Regions from separate parts of the Halobacillus sp. BAB-2008 genome, predicted to be linked through region 1. Evidence: riboswitches for the same ligand, from Rfam matches in the RefSeq annotation. Region 1 holds a riboswitch; each other region holds the start of a gene.

Region 1 (2,198 bases):
CACTTCGGAAACCTTATCGGCAGGTGCTTGTTCTGGAAAACTTTCTTTAATGGGGCCGTCTGTCCAAACATCTACATACTTACCTGTCCATTCGTTGTCCGGAGCTTCAGACACCCACATCGCCCGCCCTTTGTCTTCTGACTCTGTAGTTGGAGTGACGACAAGGATACTGGATCCTTCCTGTTCCATCACATAACCGCTGATTTCTGCTTGCTCCGGAGGCGCCTCTGCTTCCGTTTCCTCATAATCCGAGCCGGCTGGTGCAGAACTGCACCCCGCCAAAAGAATCAAACAAGCGGCCCCCATCATTGTCCAGATGTTTCTCATTGTCATTCTCCTCTCTAATACAGATATTATTCAGAATATTGCACATGACAGAAGATACGAACTTTGTTATCATAAGATTCAACCAAGCAAATAGTACGATTCAACTACTAGGGGGGCCTTGTTACAGGCTGAGAGGAAAGCGTAAAGCTTTTCGACTCTTATGAACCTGATCTGGTTAATACCAGCGGAGGGAAGTAGTCAGACGAACGAATAGTTATTCATCGACTGTCTATGATCCGAGTCAGGTCCTCTCCAGGACCTGGCTTTTTTATTTTCCTATGGAAGGGGGGAATGTATTGAACCGTACACGTTTATTGACTATTATGGCACTGTTTGTTGCCATTGGAACATTCGGAGCACAGCTGCTCTGGTTTCCGGCAGGCATCGCGAAGGCATATCCTGTCCAACATGCGGTAAATGTCATGGCTGCTGTGATGCTTGGACCGCTGCCTGCTGCTGCCATTGCTTTCTGCATCGGCCTGCTGCGATTTCTTTTAGGGCTAGGAACACTGTTGGCTTTTCCTGGTGGAATGGTCGGAGCATTATTTGCTGGTTTGTTTTATCGGATATACAAACGGAAAGGGGCAGCTGTAGTCGGCGAGGTGATTGGAACTGGAATCATTGGAGCATTACTCGCCGTTCCACTGGCTGGATTCGTCATGGGCAGTGCGGCCGGAGCGTTTGCCTTTGTTCCTTCTTTCTTCATCAGCAGTCTGTCAGGAGCTGCCATCGGCTGGTTTGTGCTGTCACGTATCAAAGCAGAACAACTTCTATTACAACCATAATACACGGAAACTGCTAGGGGCGCGAATTATCGCTGAGATAAGGATTATCCTTTGTCCCTCAACACCTGATCTGGTTCGTACCAGCGTAGGGAAGTAGTCTGGACCTCTGCAATCCTCTAGTAGCTTCCGAATAACCCAGGGAGGCACCACTATGTCATTCTCCACTCAATTAAGAAAAGAAAATCAGGACGTGTTTGAAGCTATTTTTCACCATCCATTTGTTGAAGGTCTCGGAAAAGGAGAACTTCCGAAAGAAGCTGTCGCTCATTATGTGAAAGCGGACTTTGAATATTTGAATGCATTTATGCATGTGTACGGCATTGCTGTTTCCAAATCACCAAAAAGAGAAGATATTGAGCTCTTCAATGACCAGATCAACTTTGTGCTCCACAGTGAAGTGCATCCCCATAACAACCTGTGCCGATATATCGGTAAAGAATATGAGGAACTGCAGGGTTACCCGCTGCCACCGACAGCGGACCACTATATTAAACATATGCTCTACCATGCGCATATGGGCAGTATTGGAGAAATTATTGCCGCCTTACTTCCATGCCCCTGGACATATCTCGAAATCGGTAAAGAACTAACGAAAGCCTATCAACCGGACGAAAATCATCCGTTCTTTGATTGGATCGATTTCTATGCAGAGGAAGAAATAGGCGGATTGACAGGACAGCTTTGTGAGAAGCTTGATGCCTATGCAGAGCAAGCTTCAGACGAGGAGAAGAATAAGATGCGTGAAGCTTTCCGAAAGAGCTGCCAGCTGGAATTATCCTTCTGGGAAATGGCCTATACCGTCGAGGAATGGCCCGTAGCTGAGGGGGTTTACCGATGAACCGAGTGAAGTGTGCTCTTACCATCGCCGGAACGGATCCAAGCGGCGGTGCGGGTATCCAGGCGGATTTAAAGACGTTTCAAGAGCTTCAAAGTTATGGGATGAGCGTCGTCACTTCGGTAGTCGCTCAGAATACGACCGGCGTATCTGCGGTTCATCATCTTCCGGTCACGATGCTGAAGCAGCAGCTCTATGCAGTATCAGACGATATGCCGATCGATGCACTGAAAACGGGTATGGTGGCAACT
Region 2 (2,198 bases), on a different contig from region 1:
CATGACCCTGATTCTCCCTATGCTGATTACATAAAAGGACTATGGAATGCGTTGAATGGAGACAGCCGCGAAAATCCGTCGGATGTAGCTGCATTGATGACCGAGTTGATCGAGCAGGACAGAATACGGAAGCTGCGCTTTCCAATCGGAGCGAAAGTGAAGTTCAACGTATTTCTGAAACGGGTCATGCCTTGGAGAATATTGGAGAAAGCAGTGCTGACGACGGTTTTAGGAAAAGGGAAAACGAACAGGAGGAAACGAAATGACCGCAGTGATGAGTGGGGCAGAAGAGATACGGTTCGAGGGTAATGAGGTAGGGATCCTGGTATCCCATGGATTTACAGGAACGACGCAAAGTATGAGGCCGCTGGCTGAAGCATATGGCCGCGCCGGGTATACCGTCGTCTGTCCGAGACTGAAGGGGCACGGGACCACGCCGGAGGACATGGAGTCCACGAGTCATGAAGACTGGATTCAATCGGTCATGGAAGCCTTTGACTGGCTGGAAGCGCGTTGTGAAAAAATCTTCGTCGTCGGCTTGTCGATGGGAGGGACGCTTGCTTTATATGTGGCAGGGAAGAAGAAGGTCGCCGGCGTCATCCCGATCAATGCAGCAATCGATATCCCGGTGCTTGAGAACAGCTCGAGCACAGAGGAGCGCTTTCTTGAAGCGATTGGATCGGATATTAAAGATCCGGAAAGTGACGAGCTCGGCTATGATCGGACACCGGTAAAATCGATTAAAGAGCTGTCGATGCTCATGGGGAAGACCAGGGATCTATTAAGCAGCATTCATTGTCCGATCGTCGTTTTCGTTTCAAGGGAGGATCATGTCGTGCCCCCGAACAATTCCGAGGTGATCTTTGAAACGGTTTTTTCCGAGCATAAAGAAATTATTCATTTGGATGACAGCTATCACGTCGCAACGCTCGACCATGATAAAGACTTGATCATCGAGCGCAGTCTGGAGTTTTTCCAGACGTACACAAATACGAAATAGCATTCCCCGGGAAATAAAAGGCCTTTGTAATTTCGGGTGGTTTCGACTATAATAGAAGACAAATCAAGAAAAGTAAACGGTATAAAGCCTTCAAGGGGAGCCTCCGGCTGAGAGTGGACGCTGTGTCCAGACCCTTCGAACCTGTCAGTTAGCACTGGCGCAGGGATGGCGGCTTTTTTGATGGTGCAATGCTCAACAAGGGACTCCTCCATCAGGAAGCTTCCCTTTTTGGCATTGCTTTTTTTGTCTTCAATTATTGGGGGTAGATAACGATGAGAAATCGTCGTGTATTATTTCTTGTCGAAGTAGCTATATTCTCTGCTTTGGCACTGCTTTTGGACATCATTCCATTTCTTTCATTCAAATTGTGGGCACAGGGTGGTTCTGTGTCGCTCGCGATGGTTCCTGTCTTCATCATCGCTTTCCGTTGGGGAATCAAAGGCGGAGTCGCCACCGGGCTGCTGCTCGGGGCCTATCAAATCTTAACCGGTGCTTACATCATGACACCTCTTCAGACGTTTCTTGATTACTTCGTAGCTTTCGGTGTCATCGGACTTGCAGGTGTCGCGGCAAAGCCGGTATGGAACGCGGTACGGAAACAAAACAAAAAAGCGATCGTCGGCTGGATCATTGTCGGCTGCTTTGTCGGGAGTCTCCTGCGTTTCTTCGGACATTTTCTCGCAGGGATCGTCTTTTACGGGGAGTTCGCGCCGGAAGGACAGCCGGTCTGGCTGTATTCGCTCGTCTATAACGGGGGGTATATGCTGCCTGCATTCGTATTGAGCAGTATCGTCCTCATCATTCTTTTTCTGCAGCGTCCGAAGCTGCTCACACAAGAATAATACAAGGTTCCCATCCCGCTCCTAGGAATCCTTAACCACTAAAAGCATCGTGCTCCGGCACGATGCTTTTCTATTTTTTATAGGGAGGGAGACCCTATTTTATAGCATATGGGTTTCATGCTTCCTGTAGAAGTGTATATACCATTGCACTGGTTACATAAAAGGAGGGCTGGAAATGAAGAAGCTTTTTAGAAAGAAGCGGTTTTGGTTGATTGTCATTCTTATATTTATCGTACTCGTTTTCATGATCGCTTATCATACATCGTGGAAGAAGCTTCCTGAGGGCATCTCCTATGAAGGGGACGTGCACGAACTATCGGGCGTGGAGTTTTTTCGGGATCTCACGTATGAAGATG
Region 3 (2,198 bases), on a different contig from region 1:
GGCAGCGACGACGATACGCTCTGCGAAGATCTCTCCTTCATTCGTCGTCACCTCATATCCTTGTCCGCTCTTCCTTATGCGGATGACGAAGCACCCATCCTTAACGGTGCTTCCGAATGACCGTGCGCCTCGCTTGAACGCTTCAGCCACTTTTTCCGGTTTTACGTTGCCGTCCTCCCGAATCCATAAAGCCCCGGAGGACTTAACCCACGGATGACGGATTTTCATCTCTCGATCGTCCAGCCAGGAGAGAGAGGGAAAAGATTGCTGCTTCTCCTGCAGTTCTTTCGCCTCCCTCTCATCCAAAGCGATTTGGAGCATACCGTTTGTAGTCAGCTGAATGTCGATTCCGGAACACTGGTACAATTCTGTTTGCAATTCGTTATACATATCTCTGCTCTTGACACAAAATTCATGGTACAGTCCCGGCGTCCGGTTTTCCGTGTGGACCCCCAGCATCCCTGCAGCAGCCCCTGTCGCTCGTCTGCCACCTGTACCTTTATCCAGCACACACACATCGGCCCCTGCCTTACTAAGGTGATAAGAAATAGAATGACCGATGATGCCTCCACCAACGATTACCGTATCCCAATGGTTCTTCATGAAAGAATCGCCTCCCGATAATTTTCTGCTGCCGAAATTGGATCCTCCGCGCCGAAAATACCCGACTGCACAGCCACGCCTGCTGCTCCTGCCTTCCGCAACAGAGATATATGCTGTGGCTGAATCCCTCCGATAGCGAAAACAGGAATAGCCAACCCTCCGGTAAGCTCCATCAACGAGCTTATCCCCCTGGGTGGCGCGTTCCGCTTACTGTCCGACTGAAATATATGACCGAAGAGAACATAGTCCGCGCCTGCCCTCTGTGCTGTTCTGCCTGATTCCAAACTGTGAACGGAAACCCCTCTAACCTTCCCTGTTCCTACCTTAAGATCATCCATACACCTCTCTGGATAATGGACGCTTCGATCCGTACGATCTGCAATTCCACTATGCTTGTGAACCGTCCACTTATCAGAGACATCCATCAAGTCTCTAAATGCAGCTTCATAATCCACCAAAGACTTTGAGTTATCTCGGTAAATGACAGTGTCGACATACGGATCAATGGCTGGAATTATACTCTTCAAGGTGACGGGATCCATCTCGTCTTTTGTAACGGCTAAAAGTTTCATAGCTTTGTTCCCCCCAATAAAAAATGCCACTTTCCAGAAGGAAAGTGGCATACTTGAACATACGTACACGTGAGTGCAGCGTGATTGTTTTGATATAGCCGCCACTTTCCTCCGCTGGTTTGAGCCAGTTCAGGTTCAAAGAGTCCCGAAGTATCACTTCGATCTCAGCCTTTTCTTAAAGGCACCCCTAGTGCATGTGCTTATTGATTTTGTAATGCATGTGTTCATCCTACAATACATTGAAAATTCCGTCTACCATATTTTTGCAAGGTACTCCGTCATCTTTTCCTGAATGCTCTCCGTTCTGCATAGGTAACGCACGTCCGGCAAACGACGACAGCCCTGCCTTCATCATTGTAATACCGCGATGGATCCACTGGTTTACGTCCACATATCACACAACGTTTCCTGCCAAGCCACCGGTTCAAAAAATTTTTCATTATGCTTCGTCCCCCTTATCTTCTCTGTCTTAAAAAACACCCATATCTAGTTATAATATACCAGTATTTTAGTCCCGTAAATAATAGAGAAACAAAACATTTTGAAACACGAAATAATCTTGTTAAGATATGCTATAGGATTTTCCTAAAGAAAGAAGGTAAACGATATGACGAATACATCTTTTTCCGATACAAAAATATCCGTTCTTGACCTTGTCAGTGTAAAAGAAGGCAGGTCTACGAAACAGGCTTTTGAAGATACGATAAGCTTAGCCCAACACGCAGAAAAGCTCGGTTACAACCGATACTGGATGGCAGAACATCATAACATGCCCGCCATCGCAAGTTCTGCTACGGCTCTCGCTGTCAGTCACGTCCTTCACCATACGTCTGAGATCCGCGTTGGTTCCGGGGGTGTGATGCTTCCAAACCATGCACCACTGATTATCGCCGAGCAGTTCGGAACGCTGGAAACACTATTTCCGGGACGAGTCGACCTTGGACTTGGCCGTGCTCCGGGTACGGATCAAATGACGGCAAGAGCAATGCGCAGGCATTTGGAGAGTGATCCAAATGAATTTCC
Region 4 (2,198 bases), on a different contig from region 1:
TTTTGGCAAGGGCATCGGCAATTGCTTTTCCTGCCAGCCCGGAGATGAGAGCTCCACTTAGAAGTCTAATGATGAACATAGCTGCTACGTAATCCGTACTTAAGGCGCTGTACCCCAGGCGGAAATATTCCCAGAAAAAGCTGAACACGGCAGCCATCATACCGGAGAGCATAAGTGTAAGGAGTTGGTAACTCTTATAACGGGTGATGGCGAAGGCGGTCTCTGCCCCAAGTCCTTGAATGACGCCTGTCAAAATGAGCATCGGTCCGGACGCATTCCCGAGCAGCATTTCCACAGTGGCGGCAATGGTTTCCGATAAGAATGCAGCGCCTGGTTTCCTTAGTATGTAGGCGGCGATAATGGAGACAATGAACCATATTCCATATATGAAGTCATATCCAATCGGACCCATTAATCCGGACAGAACTTTGCCTACAGGTAGAAAAGCTAAGTAAACAACAGCGAATACGACGGCAAGTACAGACATGACGACGATTTCTTTTAATTTCCAGTTCTTCATTCCTCCTCCTCCTTTTTAGATGGGCTGTTTGCAGAAATGCTCACAGTCATCACGGTGTGGGAGGATCCACCGGCTTCTGTTTCCTTAAACACGTTTTCCAAACCGTGAAAGATGTCGTGGATATCCCCCTCCAGCCTGGTAGAATAGTGGGCAGGTGTTACAGAAATGCCTTGTTCTCTCATCCTTTCAATCTTTTCGTAAATCGTTTCCATATACTTACCTCCACCTAAAGGGTATAGAGAAAACTTAGCTGCCACCGCCTGTTTGACAGCTGCTGTATTCCTGTTCATCACGTTAGATGTTTCATCCAGGTACACATCACCAGTAGAATCGCCCGGGCAGCCGATGGAAAACGTCCCCTGAAATGCGGCATGAACCCCTGTGACGGCGGTATGGTGAAAGACGGCTTTGGCTACGTCAAAGACGTGTTCCAAGCGTCCGCGAACCGTCGTCGTAACATGATCCGTTTTCATCCATACTTTGGATGTGTCGGTCTGTTGAAGGCTTGTCATGATCATATCCTGAAAGTCATTACACATAGGATGGACAGAAAAAGAGCAGCCGGCAATTTTTGAATTTCCACATACTTGAGTCATTTAATTTCCTCCTTTTTTAAACACAAAAAAACTGCATTCCATGGGAATGCAGTCCAACAATCGAAAAGAAAAGCCAAAAAAGAAGTCTGATCGCGAGAGTCAGGCTGCACTTCCCCACGCTAGTATTATCTAGTTCGGGTGCTAAGGGTCGGATAAACCTCTCAGCCGCAAATGCAGCTCCCCCAGTGCAAGTTCCACGTTATGCAGTTGTCTTGGATGCCTTCATCTTAGCGAATATTTTAATTTTTGTAAATGGTTGTTTTTCTTGAAACGTATGCAGGGGTCCGGTCGTAGAATGTAGTAGTATAAAATTTCCATAAAGGAGAGATGGTATGAGCAATCAGCAATCCCTTCGATTCACGTCAAAGAAAAGCAAGTGGTTATCCGTCTTCTTGGTTCTGGTAATGGGAGTGGTACTTATTGATGCGATAGGCGGCCTGGAGTGGGGGGTATTTATGATTCCCGGCCTTTCGAATTCTTACATTGCCAAGGTGATCTTTGCAGTTGTTATAAGTGCGCTCGTCGGCTGGATATATTTTGGGACACGATATATCATCGATCACGAGGAGTTGAAAATCGTCTACGGTCCTTTCCGGAAGCGTGTACCGCTTGACCAAATCAGGAGAGTGGAGGAAGTGAAAGATATACTTCAGGCACCTGCCCTTTCCTTTGACCGCCTGGAAATTCACTATGGAACAGCGGAGTCCATTAAAGTATCCCCGAAAAATAAATCGCTGTTTCTGAAGGAGATTGGGAGTAGATGAGAAAGTACGGAGCACTTTCATGAATATATACAAAAAACAGGAGACAGCTAAGGGAAAGTGGGATTCCTTTTTTAAGGATAACTGGGACAGTCCATATATGATCGTATCAAGCGGGATCTACGATTGCAGGAAGTTAGATGGGTTCACATATGTGGGGGAAAAAAGAGAAATTATCGGTCTCATCACATACGTGGAGAGTGAGGAGGAAGTGGAAATCGTATCTCTGGACAGCTTGAGGGAAGGAAGAGGGATAGGTTCTCTTCTGATTGATAGAGTCGAGAGTGTTGCAGATGGTCGAAGGATTAAGGTAATCACGAC

What was found. A riboswitch is a leader RNA that binds a small molecule or an ion and turns the genes downstream of it on or off. The one in region 1 is predicted to bind thiamine pyrophosphate.
Region 2: linked by a shared signal. The riboswitch ahead of thiT (energy-coupled thiamine transporter ThiT) and the one ahead of tenA (thiaminase II) in region 1 are both predicted to bind thiamine pyrophosphate.
Region 3: linked by a shared signal. The riboswitch ahead of D479_RS20010 (thiamine phosphate synthase) and the one ahead of tenA (thiaminase II) in region 1 are both predicted to bind thiamine pyrophosphate.
Region 4: linked by a shared signal. The riboswitch ahead of D479_RS17690 (YkoF family thiamine/hydroxymethylpyrimidine-binding protein) and the one ahead of tenA (thiaminase II) in region 1 are both predicted to bind thiamine pyrophosphate.

What each region holds. Positions count from the first base shown of each region.
Region 1 covers NZ_ANPF01000045.1:2,505-4,702, forward strand. Annotated here, with positions in the region: gene D479_RS10650 (DUF3221 domain-containing protein) at 1-327, opposite strand, end outside; TPP riboswitch at 427-537, shown strand; gene thiW (energy coupling factor transporter S component ThiW) at 624-1,112, shown strand; TPP riboswitch at 1,118-1,221, shown strand; gene tenA (thiaminase II) at 1,264-1,950, shown strand; gene thiD (bifunctional hydroxymethylpyrimidine kinase/phosphomethylpyrimidine kinase) at 1,947-2,198, shown strand, end outside.
Region 2 covers NZ_ANPF01000051.1:59,455-61,652, forward strand. Annotated here, with positions in the region: gene D479_RS12125 (SDR family oxidoreductase) at 1-309, shown strand, start outside; gene D479_RS12130 (alpha/beta fold hydrolase) at 263-1,000, shown strand; TPP riboswitch at 1,084-1,183, shown strand; gene thiT (energy-coupled thiamine transporter ThiT) at 1,273-1,842, shown strand; gene D479_RS12140 (phospholipase D family protein) at 2,018-2,198, shown strand, end outside.
Region 3 covers NZ_ANPF01000080.1:48,654-50,851, reverse strand. Annotated here, with positions in the region: gene thiO (glycine oxidase ThiO) at 1-603, opposite strand, end outside; gene D479_RS20010 (thiamine phosphate synthase) at 600-1,175, opposite strand; TPP riboswitch at 1,265-1,374, opposite strand; gene D479_RS20830 (hypothetical protein) at 1,454-1,615, opposite strand; gene D479_RS16740 (LLM class flavin-dependent oxidoreductase) at 1,783-2,198, shown strand, end outside.
Region 4 covers NZ_ANPF01000087.1:37,036-39,233, forward strand. Annotated here, with positions in the region: gene D479_RS17685 (ECF transporter S component) at 1-520, opposite strand, end outside; gene D479_RS17690 (YkoF family thiamine/hydroxymethylpyrimidine-binding protein) at 517-1,116, opposite strand; TPP riboswitch at 1,211-1,310, opposite strand; gene D479_RS20020 (PH domain-containing protein) at 1,449-1,880, shown strand; gene D479_RS17700 (GNAT family N-acetyltransferase) at 1,900-2,198, shown strand, end outside.